2 linked regions of the Aromatoleum petrolei genome follow. The protein of the gene in region 1 binds, or shares a complex with, the protein of each later gene. Links are inferred from orthologs where the notes say so. Each region holds a gene or a part of one and is shown on either strand. Other genes may lie near its edges. The genes, in order: cheY and fliM.

Evidence for each region.
Region 2: the proteins of cheY (region 1) and fliM are in contact, whole or in part, in a crystal structure (PDB 1F4V), measured with the Escherichia coli proteins. The link is inferred for Aromatoleum petrolei from one-to-one orthologs.

What each region holds. Positions count from the first base shown.
Region 1 is NZ_CP059560.1:3,897,119-3,907,797, forward strand. The notes cover bases 1-2,683. They hold cheY (chemotaxis response regulator CheY), read left to right. Parts: upstream 1-982; coding sequence 983-1,384; downstream 1,385-2,683. Other genes in these bases: ToN1_RS17705 (chemotaxis protein), read left to right, coding at 1-948; cheZ (protein phosphatase CheZ), read left to right, coding at 1,419-2,285; ToN1_RS17720 (chemotaxis protein CheA), read left to right, coding at 2,381-2,683. Also shown: more of ToN1_RS17720, read left to right, coding at 2,684-4,270; tal (transaldolase), read right to left, coding at 4,352-5,428; ToN1_RS24835 (pseudouridine synthase), read right to left, coding at 5,504-6,334; cysK (cysteine synthase A), read right to left, coding at 6,331-7,308; ToN1_RS17735 (CysB family HTH-type transcriptional regulator), read right to left, coding at 7,369-8,313; ToN1_RS17740 (sulfate/molybdate ABC transporter ATP-binding protein), read right to left, coding at 8,310-9,398; sulfate ABC transporter permease subunit CysW, read right to left, coding at 9,395-10,315; sulfate ABC transporter permease subunit CysT, read right to left, coding at 10,315-10,679. UniProt on the Escherichia coli protein: Involved in the transmission of sensory signals from the chemoreceptors to the flagellar motors.
Region 2 is NZ_CP059560.1:4,269,452-4,280,341, forward strand. What follows is about bases 20-2,913. They hold fliM (flagellar motor switch protein FliM), read right to left. Parts: upstream 2,022-2,913; coding sequence 1,017-2,021; downstream 20-1,016. Other genes in these bases: fliO (flagellar biosynthetic protein FliO), read right to left, coding at 20-395; fliN (flagellar motor switch protein FliN), read right to left, coding at 548-1,024; ToN1_RS19550 (flagellar basal body-associated FliL family protein), read right to left, coding at 2,031-2,591; ToN1_RS19555 (flagellar hook-length control protein FliK), read right to left, coding at 2,683-2,913. In the rest of the region: more of fliO, read right to left, coding at 1-19; more of ToN1_RS19555, read right to left, coding at 2,914-3,960; flagellar export protein FliJ, read right to left, coding at 4,039-4,494; flagellar protein export ATPase FliI, read right to left, coding at 4,586-5,989; ToN1_RS19570 (flagellar assembly protein FliH), read right to left, coding at 5,986-6,690; flagellar motor switch protein FliG, read right to left, coding at 6,718-7,710; flagellar basal-body MS-ring/collar protein FliF, read right to left, coding at 7,716-9,374; ToN1_RS19585 (sensor histidine kinase), read left to right, coding at 9,538-10,710; ToN1_RS19590 (sigma-54-dependent transcriptional regulator), read left to right, coding at 10,707-10,890. UniProt on the Escherichia coli protein: FliM is one of three proteins (FliG, FliN, FliM) that forms the rotor-mounted switch complex (C ring), located at the base of the basal body.

The sequences.
Region 1 (10,679 bases):
TACCAGACCGAAGAAAACGGCGTACTGAACGTCGTCGATGGCCGTACGAGCCTTGCCGGCTCGAACCGCATGGAGATTCTGCTGTTCTCGCTCGGAACCACGGAAACCTTCGGAATCAACGTGTTCAAGGTGCGCGAGGTGTCGGCAACGCCCTTCATCACGCGCGCACCCAATATGCCGGCGGGTGTGGAGGGGCTGATTTCGCTGCGCGGCAACGTGATCCCCGTGTTGTCGCTGGCCAAGATCCTGGGCCTCGCGCGGCCGGGCGAGCCGCTCGGCGGTTCGATGATGGTCACCGAGTACAGTAAGCGCACCCTCGGATTCCTCGTCGCGGGTGTCGACCGCATCATCCGCGTCGACTGGGACAAGGTGCGCGCTCCGGACAATGTCTCGAGCAACGTGCACAACTACATTACCGCGATCACCGAATTGCCTGACGGCAAGCTGGTGTCCATCGTCGACGTCGAAACCGTTCTGGCGACGACCTTCGGCGATGCGGTGGTCGGCAACATCTCGCCGATCCCGGACGGTGAGGACTACGAGGTCTTCTACGTCGACGACTCGGGTGTCGCGCGCCGCAAGATCGCCGAAGTGCTCGACAAGCTGGGGGTCCGGCACAAACACGCGGTGAACGGACTCGAAGCGTGGACTCGCCTGCAGGGCATGGCCAGCCACGCGCAGCAGATCGGCCACCGGGTAAGCGACGAGCTCGATCTGATCCTCGTCGATGCCGAAATGCCTGAGATGGACGGGTACGTGTTGACGCGCAACATCAAGGCCGACAGCCGCTTCGACGGCATCCCCGTGGTGATGCACTCGTCGCTGTCGTCGGAAGCGAACCGGGCGATGGGAAAGCGGGTTGGTGTGGACGCCTACGTGGCAAAATTCGACGCCGATGCGCTCGCAGATACTCTGCGTCCGCTGCTGACCCGGGGGCATCAAGGCTGACCCGGGTCGTGCGCAAGATTACGGAGATACAAGAATGTCCGACCCCAAGATGAAATTCCTCGTCGTCGATGATTTCTCGACCATGCGCCGCATCGTGCGCAACCTGCTCAAGGAGCTGGGTTTCACCAACGTCGACGAGGCGGAGGACGGTGCGGTCGCGTTGCAGAAGCTCAACAGCGCGCCGTTCGACTTCGTCGTCACCGACTGGAACATGCCCAACATGGACGGGCTGACGCTGCTGCAGACCATCCGCCAGACACCCCATCTGCGGCACCTGCCGGTGCTGATGGTCACGGCCGAAGCGAAGAAGGAAAACATCATCGCTGCGGCGCAGGCCGGGGCCAGCGGCTACATCGTCAAGCCCTTCACCGCGGCGACGATGTCCGAAAAGCTGGAAAAAATCTTCGAAAAAATGGGCAAAAAGGCCACCGCCTGACCGGCGGGAAAAGAAACGATCAGGGAGGCCGATAATGGCGAAGAAGCTGAAACAGGACGAGGTCGGGGATTCGGACGAACTCCAGGCCTTGTTCGACAGCATCGCGAACACCCAGGCGCAGCCAGCGCCGGCGGCGCGGCCTGCGCCCGCGCCCGCCCCTGCTGCGTCGGGCGATTCCGGCGGTGATGACGCCGAACTGCAGGCTTTGTTCGATTCCGTCGCCGCGGATTTCGAGGCCGGCTTCGTGGCCACAGAGCCCGCCGCATCAGTCGCCCCGGCCGCTCAACCTGAGCACAGTTGCGACGCGGTGTTCACGCGAATCGGACAGATGACGAGACAAGTTCACGACACCCTGCGCGAACTGGGCACCGACGACGGTCTGCAGGATGCGGTGCAGGCGATCCCCGATGCGCGCCAGCGGCTGACCTACATCGCGCAGATGACCGAGCAGGCGGCGAGCCGTGTGCTCAATGCGACCGACATCGCCCAACCAATCCAGAATCGCATCCAGTCGGGCGCAAGCGACCTGCACTCGCGTTGGGACAGGCTGTTCGCGAACCAGCTGTCGGTCGATGAGTTCAAGGCGCTGTCGGCCGAAACGCGCAGCTTCCTCGGCGAAGTGGTTGACGGCAGCCGCGCGACCAACGCGCAGCTGATGGAAATCATGATGGCGCAGGATTTCCAGGACCTGACCGGCCAAGTGATCAAGAAAGTCGTCGAGCTGGCGCAGAAGCTGGAGACCGAACTGCTGCAGGTGCTGCTCGAGGTGACTCCGGCGGGCAAGCGCGGCGACAAGCACAGCGGGCTGATGAACGGCCCGGTCGTCAGCGCGGAAGGGCGCGACGACGTGGTCACGACGCAGGAACAGGTGGACGACCTGTTGGACAGCCTGGGCTTCTGATTGGCCGTCCCGGCGATGCCGGGCCGGCCAATCCGGATGACTGGGCCGGTGAATGCAAGGGGCCGCCGGCCCGCAACAAAGATAGCGAGAATGCGATGAGTGACTTCGCCGGAATGGAAGACCTTCTTCAGGATTTCCTGATCGAGGCGGGAGACCTGCTCTCCGGTGTCGACAACAAGCTCGTGGATCTGGAGCGCTCGCCCGACGACCGCGGCCTGCTCAACGAGATCTTCCGTGGCTTCCACACGATCAAGGGTGGCGCGGGCTTCCTCAACGCGACGGAACTGGTCACGCTGTGCCATCTGACTGAAAATCTGTTCGACAACCTCCGCAACGGTGAACTCGCCGTGACGCCGGAGATCATGGATGTGATCCTCGCCGCGACGGCCACGGTGCGCGACATGTTTGCGAGCCTCGAGCAGGGTATGCAGCCTTCTGCAGCCGAACCGGATCTGATCGCGCGCCTCAGGCAGGCGATCGCGGGCGAACTCGGCGCTGCCCCTGCCGCGTCGGCCAAGCCGGCGCCGGCTGCAGCGGTCAGCCAGACGGCTGCGGCCGGCGCACCCGACTGGGAGCTGCTGCATGGCGTCGTCACCGGTGTGGCGCGCGTGATACAGCCAGTACGCGAAGCGGCGCCGGCGCCTGTCGTCCCTTCCGCGCCGGCGCGCCCCCCCGAGGAGATCATCAAGGCGGCGGTGGGGCGCCGCGCGAGTGACAAGCCCGGTTCGCCGGTCAGCACCGGTCGCCGCGAGGGCGAGAAGCAGCGCGACAACTCGATCCGGGTCGATACGACGCGCCTCGACCAGGTGCTCAACCTGTCGGGCGAGATCGGCCTGACGAAGAACCGGCTTAACGCCTTGCGCAGTGACATCCTCTCGGGTCGCAACGATACCGAGACGCTGCACTCGCTCGACATTGCAGTCAGCCAGCTCGATCTTCTCGTATCCGACCTGCAAAACGCGGTCATGAAGACGCGCATGCAGCCGATCGGGCGCCTGTTCCAGAAGTACCCGCGCATCGCGCGCGATCTCGCGCGCAACATGGGAAAGGACGTCGAACTCGTGCTCGCGGGCGAGGAGACGGAGATCGACAAGACGATGATCGAGGATCTCGCCGACCCGATCATCCACCTGATCCGCAATGCGGTCGACCACGGTGTCGAGGATGCGGCGGAGCGGATCGCGAACGGCAAGCCGGAGAAATCCATCGTCCGCCTCGAGGCGCGCCAGGAAGGCGATCACATCGTGATCCTCGTGGCCGACGACGGGCGCGGCATGAACGCGGAGCGGCTGCGCGCGAAGGCGGTGGAGAAGGGGCTCATCACCGACGAAGAGTCCAATGCGATGGACGAGCGGCAGAGCTTCAACCTGGTTTTCCTTCCCGGCTTCTCGATGGCCGCACAGGTGTCGGACGTGTCGGGGCGCGGCGTCGGCATGGACGTCGTGCGCACCAACATCCAGAAGCTCAACGGCAGCATCGAGATCCAGTCGCAGCTCGGCAAGGGCACGACCTTCGTGATCAGTCTCCCGTTGACCCTGGCGATTCTGCCCGTGCTGCTGGTGCGTCTGGGCGAGCAGCCCTTTGCGGTGCCGCTGTCGATGGTGCGCGAGATCCTGCCGATCGAGGCGAAGGAGGTTCAGGAAGTCGGCGGACGCGCCACCATGGTCGTGCGCGGCGAAGTGCTGCCGATCATGCCGTTGGCGGGGCTGCTCGGCTGGCCGCTGGAGCGTGCGCCGTGCTACGGCGTGCTGATGCAGACGGCGGAGATGTCCTTCATCCTCGGCATCGACAGCTTTGCGGGGCGCGAGGACGCAGTGATCAAGTCGCTCGACGACTTCCGCCCGAAGGGCGTCGCCGGGGTGACGACCCTGTCGAACGGCCAGATCGTGCTGATCCTGGACATGAAGGAGCTGCTCGGCAGCGCCGGGGACCAGCGCTGGCTCACCCGCATGTCGATGATGGCGAAGCAGGTCGCTACCGCCTGAGCGCCGGACGACGCTGAAGACGAAAAGCCCGACGGGGGATGAACTCCGTCGGGCTTTGTGTTGTGTGCCGGCTGTGCGGCGTCAGGCGGTGAGCTGTAGCAGTTGCGCGAACGCGTCTTCGAATTGCGCCAGCCCTTCGCGCTGCAGGCCTTCGCCCGCTGCGGTCATGTCTATGCCCAAGTCGTTCAGTGCGTCGAAGGCCGAGCGCGCGGTGCCGACATCCTGCGCAAGGGTCGCAGCCACCTTGCCGTGGTCGCGCAGCGCCCCGAGCGTGGCGTCGGGCAGCGTATTCACGGTTTCCGGCCCGATCAGCGGCTCGACGTAGAGCAGGTCGCTGTAGGCGGGGTTCTTCGTGCCAGTGCTCGCCCACAACATGTACTGCGGACGTGCGCCCGCCGCGCGCAGTTCGGCGAAGGCCGCGCCGTGGAAGCGTTCCTGATAGCGCTGGTAGGCGAGCTTTGCCATCGCCACCGCCGTCTTGCCGCGCAGGGCGAGCGCGTCGCCGCCGAGTTCGTCGAGCTGCTTGTCGATGAGGGTGTCGACGCGGGACAGGAACAGGCTCGCGACCGACATCACCTTGCTCACGTCCCCGCCGGCCTGGCGCAGGCGCTGCAGGCCCTGGACATACGCGTCCGCGACCGTATCGACGTGGGCGAGCGAGAACATCAGCGTGACGTTGACGCTCACGCCGCGACCGATCAGCAGTTCGATCGCGTCCAGCCCTGCAGCGGTTGCAGGCACCTTGATCAGCAGGTTGTCGCGCGCGACGGCTTGGTTCAGACGCAGGCCGGCGGCAAGCGTCCCGGCCGCGTCGTGGGCTAGGGCTGGCGACACTTCCAGGCTCACGTAGCCGGCGTTGCCGCCGCTGCGCTCCCAGCTTGGCCGCAGCATATCGCAGGCACGCTGCACGTCCGGGATCACCAAGCCTTCATAGCGCGCTTCGGCACCGAGGGGCTGCTGCTTGAGCGCAGCGAGGTCGTCCTCGTAATACCGCCCCCCGGCGATGGCCTTGTGGAAGATCGCGGGGTTGGTCGTGACGCCGTCGACGCCATCATCGGCGATCATCTGCGCGAGCTGGCCTTCGTTGAGCAGGGTGCGGGAGAGGTTGTCGAGCCAGACTTGCTGGCCCTGTGCGCGGACCTGGAGCAGGGGATTCATGGTTGGAGCCGATGTCGTGTTCATTGTCGTGAAGATTCATTGTGCACCGAATCCGTGACGGCAAGAAGACTCCGCTTATCTGCGAGTGTTGCTGGTCGCGTCCGTCGCCCGCATGGAGCTTTTCACGGCGTCGTCCCAGCCGAGCGCATCGACTACGTGGGCGAAATCGTGCGCGAGCGGGGCCGATAGATCGAGCGCTGTCCCGCTGCGCGGGTGCGTGAGTTGCATGCGCGTGCAGGCGAGCAGTAGCCGCGAGACGCCGAAGAGTTGGGCGAACAGCCGGTTGTGCCGCCCCTTCCCGAAGGTCGCGTCGCCGATGATGGGGTGGGAGATGTGTTTCAGGTGGCGGCGGATCTGGTGGCGGCGGCCGGTTTCGGGGCTGAGTTCGACCAGCGCGTAACGACTGGTCGGGTAACGGTCGACCTGATAGGGCAGTTCGGTGGTCGCAAGGCGATGAAAGCGCGTCACGGCGCCTTGCGCCGGGGCGTCCTCACTGTCGGGGCGGCGCTCAGCATCATCGAAGCGCCGCGTCAGGGGGTGGTCGATGAGGCCCTCGCCGACCGGATGACCACGCACGACGGCGAGATAGGTCTTGCGCACTTCCTGACGCTCGAAGGCACCGGACGCCAGAGCGGCGGTTTCGCGATCGAGCGCGAACAGGAGTACGCCCGAGGTTCCTTTGTCGAGGCGATGCACGGGGTGCACGCGGCGGCCGATCTGGTCGCGCAGGATCTGAACCGCGAAACGTTCTTCATGGAAATCGAGCACGGAGCGATGGACCAGCAGCCCGGAGGGCTTGTGTACCGCGACGAGGAAGTCGTCGCGATACAGGATGGGCAGGGTCTCGGTTGGCAGAGCCGCGGGGGCTGTCGCCCCTGCGGTCGTGTCCGCGAGGGCGCCGCTCAAAGTGCCGCGCCGGTCGCGTCGAACATGCCTTCGAACAGGATGGAGCTGAGGTAGCGCTCGCCCGAATCCGGCAGGATGGCGACGATGGTCTTGCCCGCGTTCTCCGGCCGCTGCGCGAGCCGTGCCGCGACGGCTGCCGCTGCGCCACACGAGATCCCCGAAAGGATGCCTTCCTCGCGCGCGAGGCGGCGGGCGTAGAGGATCGCGTCCTCGTTCGTTACCGTCTCGACCGCGTCGATCAGCGAGAGATCCAGCACGTCGGGCACGAAGCCCGCGCCGAGGCCCTGGATCTTGTGCGGCGAAGGCTTCAGCGGCTCGCCTGCGCGCGTCTGCGTGAGCACCGGGCTCGCGGCGGGTTCGACGGCAACCGACACGATCGCCTTGCCCTTGGTCTGCTTGATATAACGCGAGACGCCGGTGATGGTGCCGCCGGTGCCGACCCCCGACACGAGGATGTCGATCTTGCCGTCGGTGTCGTCCCAGATCTCGGGGCCGGTCGTTGCTTCGTGGATCGCAGGGTTAGCCGGGTTCTTGAACTGCTGCAGCAGCACGTATCGATTCGGGTCGGACGCCGCGATCTCCTCAGCCTTCGCGATCGCACCGTTCATCCCCTTGGCGCCTTCGGTCAGGACGAGCTTGGCGCCATAGGCAACCAGCAGCTTGCGCCGCTCGACGCTCATCGTATCGGGCATCGTCAACGTGATGGGGATGCCGCGCGCAGCGGCGACGAAGGCCAGCGCGATGCCGGTGTTGCCGCTGGTGGGCTCGACGATTTCCTTCCCCGGGCCGAGCAGGCCGCGCTTCTCGGCGTCCCAGATCATTGCCGCGCCGATGCGGCATTTCACGGAATAGGCGGGGTTGCGCCCCTCGATCTTGCCCAGCACGGTCGCGGGTGCGCCGTCGGTGATGCGATTCAGTTTGATCAGCGGCGTCTTGCCGATGGATTCGGCGTTATCGGTATACCAGTTCGACATATGGAGGCTCCTTGGTCCGGAAATCGGAGAATAGCAGGCGCCGGTGCGCGGTGCGCTGCCTCATTCATCGGCGCGACCGTTGCCTGCGGGGGTGATGCTGTTGCGAACCGTCATCTCGGTGAGCGTCGGTGAGCACATCTCGATGAAGCGGTAGGCGAAACCGCGCAGGTAGTGTCCGCGCCGTACTGCGATGCGCGTCGTGTTGGCGGGAAACAGGTGGCTGCTGTCTAGCTGGCGGAGTTCGCCTTCGCGCCCGGGTTGGAAGGCCATCGACGCGACGATGCCGACGCCCAGCCCCAGTTCGACGTAGGTCTTGATGACATCAGCGTCCATCGCCGACATCGCGAACTCGGGGGAAAGTCCTGCGGCGGCAAATGCGCGGTCGATGATGGAGCGTCCGGTGAAGCCTTCGTGGTAGGTGATCAGCGGGTATTCGGCGATCGCCTCCAGCGTCAGCGGCATTGCGCTGTCGAGTGGATGCCCGGCGGGCACGATCACCGAATGATGCCAGGAGTAGTAAGGGAAGGACGCCAGTTCGGCCACGTCCGCAATCGCCTCGGTCGCGATGCCGATGTCCGCCTGACCGTCCAGCACCATCGACACGATCTCCTCGGGGCTGCCCTGATGCAGCTTGAGGAGCACCCTGGGATAAACCCTCTTGAATCCGGTCACGACCTTGGGCAGCGCGTAGCGCGCCTGCGTGTGCGTCGTCACGACCGTCAGGCGGCCCTCGTCGCGATTGCTGTACTGCTCGGCGAGCCGCTTGATGTTGCCGGCGTCGAGCAGCATGCGCTCGACCATCACGACCAGTTCGCGGCCCGGGTCAGTGAGACCCAGCAGGCGCTTGCCCTTGCGCACGAAGAGTTCGACGCCCAGCTCGTCCTCGAGGTCCTTGATGTGCTTGGAAACGCCGGACTGCGACGTGAACAGCGCGTTGGCGACCTCCGTGAGATTGAAGTTGCGGCGCACCGTCTCGCGGATGATGCGTAGCTGCTGGAAATTCATGCAGTTGCTCCAGTAATGCCGTTGCGCTCGAAGACCTTGAGGTGCGAGGGTAGCAGGCGCACGGCCTGGCCTTCGGCGAGATTCTGTTCGGCGACGCGCTGCTGCGTCAGTTCGACTTCAAAATGCTGACCGCTGGCACCGTTCAGCCCGTCGAGCTCGATGCGGGCGGTGACGCCGAAGGCGAGGATGCGGGTGATGCGTGCCGCGACCCCGGCGTCGCCATGCGCCTCGGGCACGAGGTCGAGTTCGTGCGGGCGGGCGAAGGCGATGACTTCGGCGCCGGCGTCGAAGCCCTGCTGTGCGCTCGGCAGGACGTCGTCGCCGACGCGCAGCGCGTTGTCCTCGACGCGGCCGTGGAAGAAGTTCACCGAGCCGAGAAACCCATACACGAAGGGCGTCGCGGGCTGGCGGTAGACCTCTTCGGGTGTGCCGATCTGCTCCACATGGCCGCGGTCCATCAGCACGATGCGATCGGCAACCTCGAGGGCCTCCTCCTGATCGTGGGTGACGAAGATCGAGGTGATATGCAGCTCGTCGTGCAGCTTGCGCAGCCAGCGGCGCAGTTCCTTGCGTACCTTGGCATCGAGCGCGCCGAAGGGTTCGTCGAGCAGCAACACGCGCGGTTCCACCGCGAGGGCACGGGCGAGCGCGATGCGCTGGCGCTGGCCGCCCGACAGTTGCGCCGGGAAGCGGTCGGCGAGCCAGTCGAGCTGCACGAGGTCGAGGAGTTCATGCACCTTGTCGCGGATCTGCACTTCCGACGGACGTTGCCCGCGTGGCTTCATGCGCATGCCGAAGGCGACGTTGTCGAACACGCTCATGTGGCGGAACAGCGCGTAATGCTGGAACACGAAGCCGACCTGGCGGTCGCGCACATGGGTGCCCGAGGCGTCCCCTCCGTCCAGGAGTACCTGTCCGGATTCTGCCTGCTCAAGGCCGGCGATGATGCGCAGGAGCGTCGTCTTGCCACAGCCGGACGGCCCCAGCAGGGCGACCAGTTCGCCGGTCGGGAAGTCGAGCGAGACGTCGTCGAGCGCGACGAAGTCGCCGAACGTCTTGCGGATGTTTCTGACCTGAATGCTCATGATGCGGCGTCCTGATGGGCTTCTCGTGATTGCTTCCCGCCGCCGGCGCGGTGCTCGACCCAGGTCTTGATCACCAGGGTCACGAGCGCGAGCAGGGCCAGCAGCGACGCCACCGCAAACGCGGCGGCGAACTGGTATTCGTTGTAGAGAATCTCGACGTGCAGCGGCAGCGTGTTGGTCTGGCCGCGGATGTGGCCGGAGACGACCGACACCGCGCCGAACTCGCCCATCGCGCGGGCATTGCACAGGATCACGCCATACAGCAGTCCCCACTTGATGTTCGGCAGCGTCACGTGCCAGAAGGTCTGCCAGCCGTTGGCGCCGAGCACGATCGCGGCGTCCTCCTCCTCGCGGCCCTGTGCCTGCATCAGCGGAATGAGTTCGCGTGCGACGAAGGGAAAGGTCACGAACACCGTCGCGAGCACGATGCCGGGTACCGCGAAGATGACCTTGATGTCATGATCGGCAAGCCAGGGGCCGAGCCAGCCCTGTGCACCGAAAATCAGCACGTAGATCAGGCCGGCGATCACGGGCGACACCGAGAAGGGTAGGTCGATGAGTGTGATGAGGAGATGCTTGCCACGGAACTCGAATTTCGCGATCGCCCACGCGGCCGCGACGCCGAACACCAGGTTGAGCGGCACCGAGATCACCGCCGCGGTGAGCGTGAGCTTGATCGCCCACAGCGCATCCTCGTGTATCAGCGCACCCCAATAGGTTTCCCATCCCTTGCGCGATGCCTCGACAAAGACCGCTACGAGCGGAAGCAGCAGGAACACCGCGAAGAAGGCGAGCGAGATGCCGAGGATCGTCCATTTGATCCAAGGCTCCTCGCGCGTGGCCTCCCGGGATTCGAAACGGTCGGCAGCGTCGGTGTGCGCGGCGCCGGCCCAGTCGAGTGTCGCTGCGCCGGCCATCAGCGGTCCCTCCCGGTTCTCCGGGTCGTCCACGCCTGCAGGCTGTTGATCAGGAGCAGCAGCGCGAACGACACCGCCAGCATCACGACCGCGATCGCGGTCGCGCCCGTGTAGTCGTATTGTTCGAGTTTGGTGATGATCATCAGCGGCGTGATCTCTGACACCATCGGGATATTGCCGGCAATGAAGATGACCGATCCGTATTCGCCCACCGCACGGGCGAAGGCCAGCGCAAAGCCCGTCAGCAGCGCTGGCAGCAGCACCGGCAGGATCACGTGACGGAAGATCTGCCAGCGCCCGGCGCCGAGGCTGGCGGCCGCTTCCTCCAGTTCGGTGTCGAGGTCCTCGAGGACGGGCTGCACGG
Region 2 (10,890 bases), 370 kb from region 1 along the record:
CCGGACGTTGCGGGCGCGTCGGGCGATGTGTTCTGCAGTGCCTCCTCGGGCAGGGTGTGCAAGGTACGGACATTGGTCGGCGTGACCCCCAGCACCAGCACCTGACCGCCGACTTCGACGAGCACGACGCGCTCGCGTGGCCCGACCGGCACGGCGCCGAGCACTTTCAGGCCGGCGGCGGCGCCGTGCGGGGCCGAGAGCTTCTTGATCAGCCACAGGCAGCCCAGCAGCAGCCCGAGGACCACGGCGAGGCCCAGCAGCATCTGGCCCAGCCCGTCGGTGATGCCGGGGGCGGCCGGAGTCGCCGCGTCTGCGGCGAAGAGCGGCGAGGCTGCAGCAGTTAGCGCGAGCGGCACGAAGCGGACTGATCTGGGGAGTTTCGGAAATTGCGTCACGGCGGATCTGCGCTTCTTGGGATGGGAGAAGCATACCCGTGCGCGTGTCTTGCCGAGGGGGCAATAAGACGGGCAAAAGGGGGACAATTCGCTGCTTTGCCGCGAGCGATCCGCATCATCCTGCGGGCCGCCGTAGCGACGGCCCGGACGGATCAGCCGCGGATTTTCCGCATCCGCTCGGCGGGGGTGATGATATCGGTCAGGCGGATGCCGAACTTGTCGTTGACGACCACGACTTCACCCTGGGCGATCAGCGTGCCGTTCACGAGCACGTCCATCGGTTCGCCGGCAAGGCCGTCGAGCTCCACCACCGAGCCGTGCGCCAGCTGCAGCAGGTTGCGGATCGAGATCTTGGTGCGACCGAGTTCGACGGTGAGCTGGACGGGGATGTCCAGGATCATGTCGAAGTCGTTGAGTCCGCCCGTACGGGGGGCGGACGCGCCGAAGTCGGGGAAGAGGTGGCTGGCGGGTTTCGCCTGGTAGGGCGACTCCGCGGCCGCCGCGAGGTCCGCGGCAACGCGGCGCGCCTCCGCGTCCGGGCTGGTTTCGGCCGCTGCCTGTTCCATCATCGCGGCGGCCCAATCGTCTTCGCTGACCTGGTTGTCGGGATCGTTGTCGTTGTCAGCCATTTCGGCCTCCGAATGTTGTGGAGTCGTCGTCGTTGGCGAGGAAGCGTTCCACCCTGATCGCGTAATTCGTGCCCTGCCTGCCGTAGGTCACTTCGAGAACGGGGCTGCCGTCGACTTCGGCCTCCAGCGTCTTGGGCACGTCGATCGGGATCACGTCGCCGACGCGCATATTGACGATATCGCGCAGGGTGACTTCCGCGCTGCCGAGGTTGCACACCAGTTCGACATCGGCGCTTTGCAATTGTCGCGAGAGCAGGCTGATCCAGCGGTTGTCCTGGCTCAGGTGGTCGCTCTGCATCGTCGAATAGAGCAGGTCGCGGATCGGCTCGACCATCGAGTACGGGAAGCAGATGTGCATGTCCGCCTGCGAACCGCCGAATTCCAGCGAGAAGCTTGCGGAGATGACGATTTCCGACGGTGTGGCAATGTTCGCGAATTGCGAGTTCATCTCCGAGCGGACGTACTCCATCTCGATCTTGAACACCGGCGCCCAGGCGCGCGTGTATTCGGTGAATACGACGTTGAGCATGCCCTGGATGATGCGCTGCTCGGTGGGGGTGAAGTCGCGACCCTCGACCCGCGAATGGAAGCGGCCGTCGCCGCCGAACATGTTGTCCACGACGATGAATACGAGGTTCGGGTCGAAGACGATCAGCCCGGTGCCGCGCAGGGGCTTGGCCAGGATGAGGTTCAGGTTCGTCGGCACCACCAGGTTGCGGACGAATTCGCCGTACTTCTGCACCTTCACCGGTCCGACCGACACCTCGGCGTTGCGGTGCATGTAGTTGAACAGCCCGATACGCAGGTAGCGGGCAAAGCGCTCGTTGATGAGCTCCATCGTGGGCATGCGCCCACGGACGATGCGTTCCTGGGTGGCCAGGTTGTACGGGCGAACGCCCGCCTGGTCCCCGAGTTCCTCTTCCTGTTCCTCGGGCTCCCCGGCGACGCCCTTTAGCAGTGCGTCGACTTCATCCTGGGAGAGAAAATCGGAAGACATGACGTCCTCTTACTGGATGATGAACGAGTTGAACAGCACGGCCTGGATCGGACCCGTGGGGGTCGTGGCCTTTCCGTCGCCCGTCTTGGCGGCCGGCGTGCCGAGTACCCCGTTGGTGCGACGGACGATCTCTTCCGCGAGCGCTTCGCGCCCTTCCATCGTAGACAGTTCGGATGGCAGTTTGCTCGACAGCAGCAGGTTGATCTGGTGGCGAATCTCCGGCATGAAGGCCTTCAGGTTTTCCCCGGTCTTCGCATCGGTGACGCGCAGGGCCATGACGACCTGGAGGTAGCGCTCGCCTTCGGCCGGAGCGAGGTTCACGACGAAGGGGTCCAACGGCACGAAGGTCGGCGGCTTGTTCAGATCCACAGTCGCGACGGCCGGCGCTTCTTCCGTCTCGGCGTCGGCTGACTGGCTCTTCTTCATCAGCAGCAGGCCCACCACCACAGCCGCGAGCAAAGCCACAATGGCGACGGCGGCGATCAGCAGGATCAGGAGCTTCTTGCTCCGTTTCGGCGCCGGTGCGGGGGCTTCAGCTGCTGCGGGAGGGGGGGTAGGGGCCTTGGCCATGTAGTTCTCCTGTTTCCACAACTGAATTATCCGCGATAACTCGTGTTACCCAATTGCGGAAAAGTGGGGAAGACTGGCCCCAATTCATCCCTCAGGCAAAGGTATCGACCATCCCCAGGCCCGTGCGGGACCAGGACGCAGGAGCGAGGGGAGCCGTCCGGGCCTCGACCGGATCCGCTCCGTTCGCGCCGCGATGCCCGCGACCGGATCCGTTTCCGGAATCCTGCCGGGCGCGTTGGTCGCCTTGCGTGCTCACGTTCGCCTCGCCGAGGTTGATGCCAGCCTGTTGCAGCACTTCGCGCAGGCGGGGCATCGCTTGTTCGAGTGCGTCGCGTGCCGCGGCAGAGGCGGCAACAAAATGCGCGGTCGTCTGGTCGCCGTTGATCTGGATTGAAACCTCGAGCTTGCCGAGATGGGCGGGCGTGAGGACGAGTTCCGCCTTCGATTCGTTGCGCCCCACCATCCACATCATGCGGTTGCCCACGTCTTCGGCCCAGGCGCGTTGGCCGGCCGGTGTGTGGACCTGCAGTTGCGGCGGGGTCTGTTCCGTGCGCGCCGCGCCGGGAGCGAAGGCCGATGCGTGCAAGCCTGCTGCCTGCGCGTCCGCCTCGATCGCCTGCAGGCCGGGTGCCGGTGGTGCGGACTGTTGTGAAGCCATCTGCAGGCGTGCGCCGAACGCTGCGGGGGTGTTTCCGCCGGCAATGTCGGCTTTCACCCTGGCAACTGCATCGGCGACGCTCCCCGCTTCCGCGCCGGTCTTTCCCGGCGCCTCGTTCCGGGAGGCGGCTTCCGCGATCAGTTGTCCGAGCGTGGATGCACCAGGCTTGCGTTTCGGGGTGTCGAGGAGCACGTCGGAGGTCAGCAGGGCATCGCCTTCCGCGGGGGCTTCAGCTGCCGGCAAGGCGGCAACGCCCGGCATCAGGGCGGCAAGGCTTGCCGCCTGGGCGGCGGGATCCGCCGTTGCGTCATCGTCCTGCCGGGCGGCCGTGCCGTCCTGCGCTTCACCCTCTGCCGTGTCGGCGTCCCGGGCAGCATCATCGCCGGGCTTTTCCGCGTGAGTCCTTTCCGTGCCCTGCGTGTCGTCGGTCCGCTCCGGTGCATTCGATTCGCCGCTGCGTCGCGTCTCGTCCGATGCGTCGCGGCGTGGACGTTCCGCCCTCTGCGCAGCGCGTTCCTGCGGTCTTTCCCGTTCCGGGCGAGCGAGGGGGCGTTCGGCCGCGTTCATGCGGCGGTCGAGCGCGCGGGAGAAACTGTCGTCGTTCAGCTCGCTTCCGCCGGCCCGGCCTCCCTCTGCGGAACGCTGGAGCGGCTGTGCCGCAGCAGACGGAGCATTCAGGCGCAACATGCTGCTCAAGACCTGATTCGACATGGTGGATTCCCTTTTACGGCTGTATCTGCCGTGACTACAGCAAGGCGCATGCCAAGCTGTTGAGCGAGGGACGGAGACTCAGGATTCGCCGCTGTCTTCGCGGTTCGCGTAGCGTTTGGCGGAGTGCTCGTCGGACTGTCGTTGCTCGAGGCGGGCTTCCTTGCGCGCCTCGCTGAGGTCGTGGCGCTTTTGCAGCGTGTCGAAGGCCTTGACCTTGTTGCGTTGGGTCATCCATGCGTTCTGACCGGCGACGGTCATCTGGCGCGAGCGTTCGACGTTGGTCTTTTGCGCCGCGATCGCTTCGTCGATGCGGCCGATGAAGGCGCTGAAGTTGCGCCACTCGTCGGGGCTGATGCCATTGCGTGCCGCTTCGAAAAAACGGGCCTCATATTCGTCGCGATAGTTCTGCAGCAGTTCCAGCTTGCGTGTGCCCTCCTGCTCGCTGGCGATGAGTTCGCCCAGTCGGCGCGCCGCATCGTCCATGCGCGTCTGGCTCAGTTCCAGCAGGGGCTTGAGGGGGAAGGGCTTGCTCATGGTGCGGAGATGGTCTGCGCCGGATGCCCCGGCTTGTTGTCAGTTTGCAGGCATTCTAAACGAGCGGGGGCACTTCGGCCCGTGACAGCGCTCACCCCGGGGCAAACAGTGCACCGAGGCTCGCAAGCGCGTTCGGATAGCTTTCCTGCTCGTCGATCCTTTGCTGCAGGAATGCCTCCAGCTTCGGGTACATGGCGACGGCGCGGTCGAGCAGGGGGTCCGAGCCGGGCTGGTAGGCGCCGACGGCGATCAGGTCGCGCGAACGCTGGTAGCGCGAGAACAGCTGCTTGAAATGCCGGACGACCTCGAAATGCTCGGGGCTAACGAGGCCGTGCATCGCGCGCGAGATCGACTGCTCGATGTCAATCGCGGGGTAATGCCCCTGGTCGGCGAGTGCGCGCGACAGCACGAAGTGTCCGTCGAGGATCGCACGCGCCGAGTCGGCAATCGGATCCTGCTGGTCGTCGCCCTCGGCGAGGACGGTGTAGAAGGCCGTGATCGAGCCGCCGCCTTCGAGTCCGTTGCCGGCACGCTCGACCAGGGCGGGCAGGCGCGCGAATACGCTCGGCGGATAACCGCGCGTCACCGGCGGCTCGCCGATTGCGAGGGCGATTTCGCGTTGTGCCATCGCATAGCGCGTGAGCGAGTCCATGATCAGCAGGACCTGCTTGCCGCGGTCGCGGAAGTACTCGGCGATGGTCGTCGCGTAGGCGGCACCCTGCAGGCGCATCAGCGGGCTGGTGTCGGCAGGAGCAGCGACCACGACGGAGCGCGCACGGCCCTCGGGCCCGAGGTTCTGTTCGATGAACTCCTTGACCTCACGGCCCCGTTCGCCGATCAGGCCGACGACGATCACGTCCGCGGAGGTGTAGCGCGCCATCATGCCGATGAGCACCGACTTGCCGACGCCGGACCCGGCGAAGAGGCCGAGGCGCTGCCCGCGCCCGACGGTGAGGAGCGCATTGATCGCGCGAATGCCGACGTCCAGCGCCGTGTTGATCGGCGCTCGGGTCAGCGGGTTGAAGGGGCGGCTCTGCAGCGAGCGGCTTTCCGTCGCATCGAGTGGGCCGAGGCCGTCGAGCGGTCGGCCGGCGCCGTCCACGACGCGCCCCAGCATGTGCTCTCCAACCGGCAGGTGCTTGGCGCGGTCGGAGGTGCGGCGTCGGGGAATAGGCCGCGCACCGAGGACGATGCGCGGCGGGACCGGTTCGACAGGCATGACGGCGGCACCGGGGGCAAGGCCGAACACGTCGTCGGTCGGCATCAGGTAGAGCTTGTCGCCGTTGAAGCCGACCACCTCCGCCTCGACCGTTGCGCCGCCGCTCGCGTGGATGCGGCAGTCAGCACCCAGGGGGAGGCGCAGCCCGGCAGCTTCCATGACCAGGCCGTTGATGCGTGTCAGGCGTCCGGAAACCTCGAACGGACTCACGTTCGCCAACTGGCGCCGGTGGGCGTCGAGGTAGCCGGTCCATGCAGCGGCACGCGTCGTGCTCATTTGCCGTCGTTCCAGGATGAGCCGCGGTGGCCGAGTCCCTCGAGAATCCTGCGCCAGCGCGTCTCCACCGTCGCGTCGATCTCGCTCGCAGTCCCCTGCAGCCGACAGCCGCCCCGCGTCATGGAGTCGTCCTCGATGATCTGGTGGTGCAGGTGAGTGGGCTGCTCGGCAATGTAGGTGCGTATCAGCGTAACGTCGTCGGGATGCACGTGGATCCGCACCTGCGCCTGCGGTAGTTGGTTCAATGCCGTGCGCACGGTTTCGATGAGTGCCTCTTCCGGATTCTCGGCCAGTGCGCGGCGGACCATCTGGCGCGCGACCTCAATCGCCAGCCCGACGACTTCGTCCGCCACCTCCTGATCGAGTTGCTTCAGTGCCCCGTCGAGCCCGTCGGCCAATTCTGTGAGGCGGTTTGCCTGCTGGCGGGCGAGCTCGGCCCCCTCCGCATAGCCGGCCTCATAGCCCTCGCGGCGCGCGTCGTCGAACATCGCCTCGATCTCGGCCGCAGTTGGCAGCTGGATCTCCGGTTGAACGGCCGGGGGCGGTTCGGGCGGCGGAGCTGGCTCTGCAACGGGTTCCGGTGGAGCAGGCGGAGAGAGATCGGCATCCGGAGTGTCGGCCTGCGATTCTTCCTGCTCGCCGAACGCCGGGGGCTCCCAGCGACGGTAGGCGCCGACCGCCTGATGGCGAGAGATGCTCATGACCAGCTCCGGAGCGGTTGGGGAAGCTTACACGAATGCATCTTCGGACCCCTTGCCGCCAAGCACGATCTGGCCTTCCTCTGCGAGGCGACGTACCACCTTGAGGATCTCCTTCTGCTCCGCTTCGACCTCGGAGAGGCGAACCGGACCCTTCGCCTCGAGATCCTCGCGCAGCATGTCGGCCGCCCGCTGCGACATGTTCTTGAAGATCTTCTCGCGCAGCTCCGGGGCAGCGCCCTTGAGCGCGGTGACGAGCGAGTCGGACTGCACTTCGCGCAACAGCGTCTGCACGCCGCGGTCGTCGATGTCCATGATGTTCTCGAACACGAACATCTCGTCGAGGATTTTCTGCGCCAGGTCGGGATCGTACTCGCGCACGTTGTCCAGCACTGCCGTTTCAGCCGCCACGCCGACGAAGTTGAGGATCTCGGCCGCGTGGCGCACGCCGCCCATCGAGGCCTTCTTGACCGTGGAGGCGCCCGCCAGCATGCGTGCCAGCGCCTCGTTCAGTTCCTTGAGGGCGGCGGGTTGCACGCCGTCCAGCGTGGCGATGCGCAGGATCACGTCGTTGCGCAGGCGGTCGGGGAACTGCTTGAGGATTTCGCCCGCCTGGTCGAATTCCAGGTGCACGAGGATCGTGGCGATGATCTGCGGGTGTTCGTTCTTGATCAGGTCGGCGGCGGTCGCCGCATCCATCCACTTGAGGCTCTCGATGCCCGCGGTGTCCGAGCCCTGCAGCACGCGTGCGATGATGTGGCCGGCGCGTTCGTCGCCGAGCGCCTTGGTCAGCATCGCGCGGATCTGCTCTTCGTCGGCTTCGACTGGCGCGCCCTTGACGCGATGGGCCTCAAGTTCGTCGAGCACCGCCTCGACCTTCGAGCGCTGTTGCGCGGGCAGGCTCGCCATCGCCATGCCGAGCTTTTGAACTTCCTTCGGGCCGAGCAGCTTGAGGACTTCCGCCGCCTCGTCCGAGCCGAGCGCGAGCAGCAACATCGCGCTCTTTTCGATGCCTTCATCCATTGAGCTCATCTCTTGCCTTCCTCATTGACGCCCATCCATTCCCTGATCAGGTTCGCGATGACGCGTGGGTCGGATGTGGCGAGTTCCTTCGCGCGGGCCAACTTCCCGTCGAAGGTGTTCTCGGGCTGCATGTGCGACAGGCTCACCACCGCGCCTTCCTCTTCCTCCTCGGGCTCCGGGGCGGGCGGAGACGGCGGTGCCACCGTGCGCAGCAGCGGACGCACCACACCGAAATACACGAAGGCGAGGGCGACGAGGATCACGACATACTTCAGCACTTCCTTGCCGAGGTCCACCATCTCCGGATCCTTCCATACCGGCACCTGTACCTGAGATTCCGCGCGGCCGGCCGCGAACGGCGCGCTCGACACGTTCAGGCTGTCGCCGCGCGCCTGGTTGAAGCCCATCGCCTCGCGAACCAGACTGGTGATGCGGGCGATCTCCTCATCCGAAAGCGCTTCCGCGCGCGACTCTCCGTTTGGCAGCGTTTCGTTACGGTGGTTCACGACAACCGCCACCGACAGGCGTTTCACTTGGCCGAGCGCCTGTTTCGTATGCTGGATCGTGCGGTCGAGTTCGTAGTTGATCGTCGCTGCACGGTTGCCCGTGAAAGCCGCCCCCGGACCTGCGGGGGTGCCCCCGGGGGCGACCGACGGCGAGGTGATCGGGGCAGTGGCGGGAACGGGCGGCTGGTTGCTCAGCGCCCCGGGCACGCCTTGCGCGGCCGGCTCGCGCATTCCCTGCTCGTTGATCTGCTGGCTGCGGATCGCCTGATCGGGCGAGGGGTTCGGCTTGAAGGTCTCGGCGGTGGCCTCGACCTGGTTGAAATCGACGTCCGCGGTGACCTGGGCCTTGAAATTGTCATCGCCGACGATCGGGGCGAGGATCGTCTCGATGCGGCGGATATAGCCCGCTTCGACCTCGCGCACGTAACTGAGCTGGGTCGCATCGAGGCCCGCGTTGCGCAGCGGGTCGGGGCGATTCGTCAGCAAGGTGCCGTTCTGGTCGATCACGCTGACGTGGTCGTTCGCGAGTTGCGGCACGCTCGACGCGACCAGATGGACGATGCCGGCGACCTGGGCGGAATCCATCGTCCGTCCCGGGTGCAGGTTCACCATCACGGAGGCGGTCGGTTTCTGCTCGTCGCGCAGGAAGCCGGATTGCTTCGGGATCGCCAGATGCACGCGCGCCGACGCCACCGATGCGATCGACTGGATGGTGCGCGCGAGTTCGCCTTCCAGTGCGCGCTGGAAGTTCACCTGCTCGTGGAATTGCGACACCCCGAGCTTCTGGTTCTCCATCAGCTCGAAACCGACCAGTCCGCCCTTGGGCAGACCCTGTGCGGCAAGGCGCAGGCGCACGTCGTGCACCATCCCCGACGGGATCAGGATCGCGTTGCCGGCGGGCGAAAACTTGTAGGGAACGTTCTGCTGCTGCAGCGCCGAGACGATCGCGCCGCCATCGCGCTCCTCGAAATTCGAGAAGAGCACCGCATAGTCCGGTGCCCGCGACCACAGCCACACCCCCACCAGCATGGCGATGGCGATCGCCACGGCAGCACCCGCGGCGAGCTTCTGGCGCTGGCTCAGCTCATTGAAGCGCTGCAGCGCCTGCTGGGCCGGCGGCAGGGTTCCCCGATCAACGGCGGTGTCGGCGGTGGCCATGGTGGAGTCCTTCGATCACGTCACATTTACGGATGACGGCATTGTCCGTCTGGGCGCGCAAATCGCGCGAGTGGAAAAGCGGCATTTTTTGCCGCCTATTTGCCGGTTAACATGGGCGCATGGGAGCTTAATCTGCCAGCCGTGAAAACAGGTCCTGCGCGCCATGTCCGCTGAAACACCTTCTGCCGCCTCGAATGCCGCGCCCGGCACGGAGCAGCGCCTCGACGCGGCCCAGCTCGCCGAGGCGTTCGAGATGTTCGCGCGTGCGTCCGAGGAGCTGTCCACCGCCTACAACGCGCTGCAGGGGCAGGTCGCGCAGCTCACCGAACGCCTTGCGGTGCTGCTCGGCGCACTGCCTGCGGGCGTCGTCATGCTCGATCGCGGCGGCCGTGTCGGGCAGTGCAACAGCGCGGCCGAAATCCTGCTGGGCGGCGATCTTGCCGGCCGCCCGTGGGGCGATCTTGCCGCCGCCCTGCATAGCACCGAAACGCCGGGCGAAATGACGGTCGGCGAGGAGGCTGGCGCCCGGCGCGTTTCCTTGTCCGAGGCGGAACTGGAATCCGGCGAGGGGCGCATCATCCTGCTGCACGACGTCACTGACGCGCACCGCATGCGCCTGCAGGCCGAACGCAACGAGCGGCTGGCGGCGATGGGCGAGATGGTTGCCGGCCTTGCCCATCAACTGCGCACTCCGCTTGCCGCGGCCCTGCTTTACACGGGCAACCTCAAACAGCCCGAGCTTGCCCCTGCAGATCGAGCGCGGGTGGCCGAGCGGGCGATCGAGCGCCTGCGCTACCTGGAACGCCTGATCCGCGACATGCTGCTGTTCGCGCGCGGTGACAGCCTCGGCCGCCAGCGCTTCGGCATCTGCGATCTTGCCGGCGAACTCGTGCATACCCTCGAACCGCTGGCACGGGCACGACAGATCACCTTTTCGTCCGCCTGCGGATGCGGCGACGCGACACTGATTGGTGACCGCAAGGCCCTGGGTGGGGCGATCACCAACCTGCTCGAAAACGCCATCCAGGCCACCGAGCCTGGTGGCGCTGTAGACCTCACCGCCACGCTCGACGGCGACGCCGTGTACTTCCGCATCCGCGACAACGGCCGCGGCATCGATCCGGCCCACCAGGTGCGTCTGTTCGACCCCTTCTTCACCACCCGCGCGGACGGCACCGGCCTGGGGCTCGCAATCGCACGCGGAGTCGCGCGAGCACACGGTGGGGACATCGCCGTCGAATCCAGCCCGGGCAAGGGCGCATTGTTCATCCTCAGCCTGCCCCTGCCGTGCCCCGATGATGGGAACGACCTGCCGGCAACGAAGGAACCTTCATGATCGAACAGATCAACATCCTCGTCGTCGAGGACGACGCCGCACTGCGCGACGCCGTATGCCTCACGCTCGAAATGGGCGGCCATCGTGTCACCGGTGTTGACGGCGGGCCGGCCGCGCTGGTCGAACTCGGCCGGCAAGCCTTCAACCTCGCGGTCAGCGACCTCCGCATGCAGCCGATGG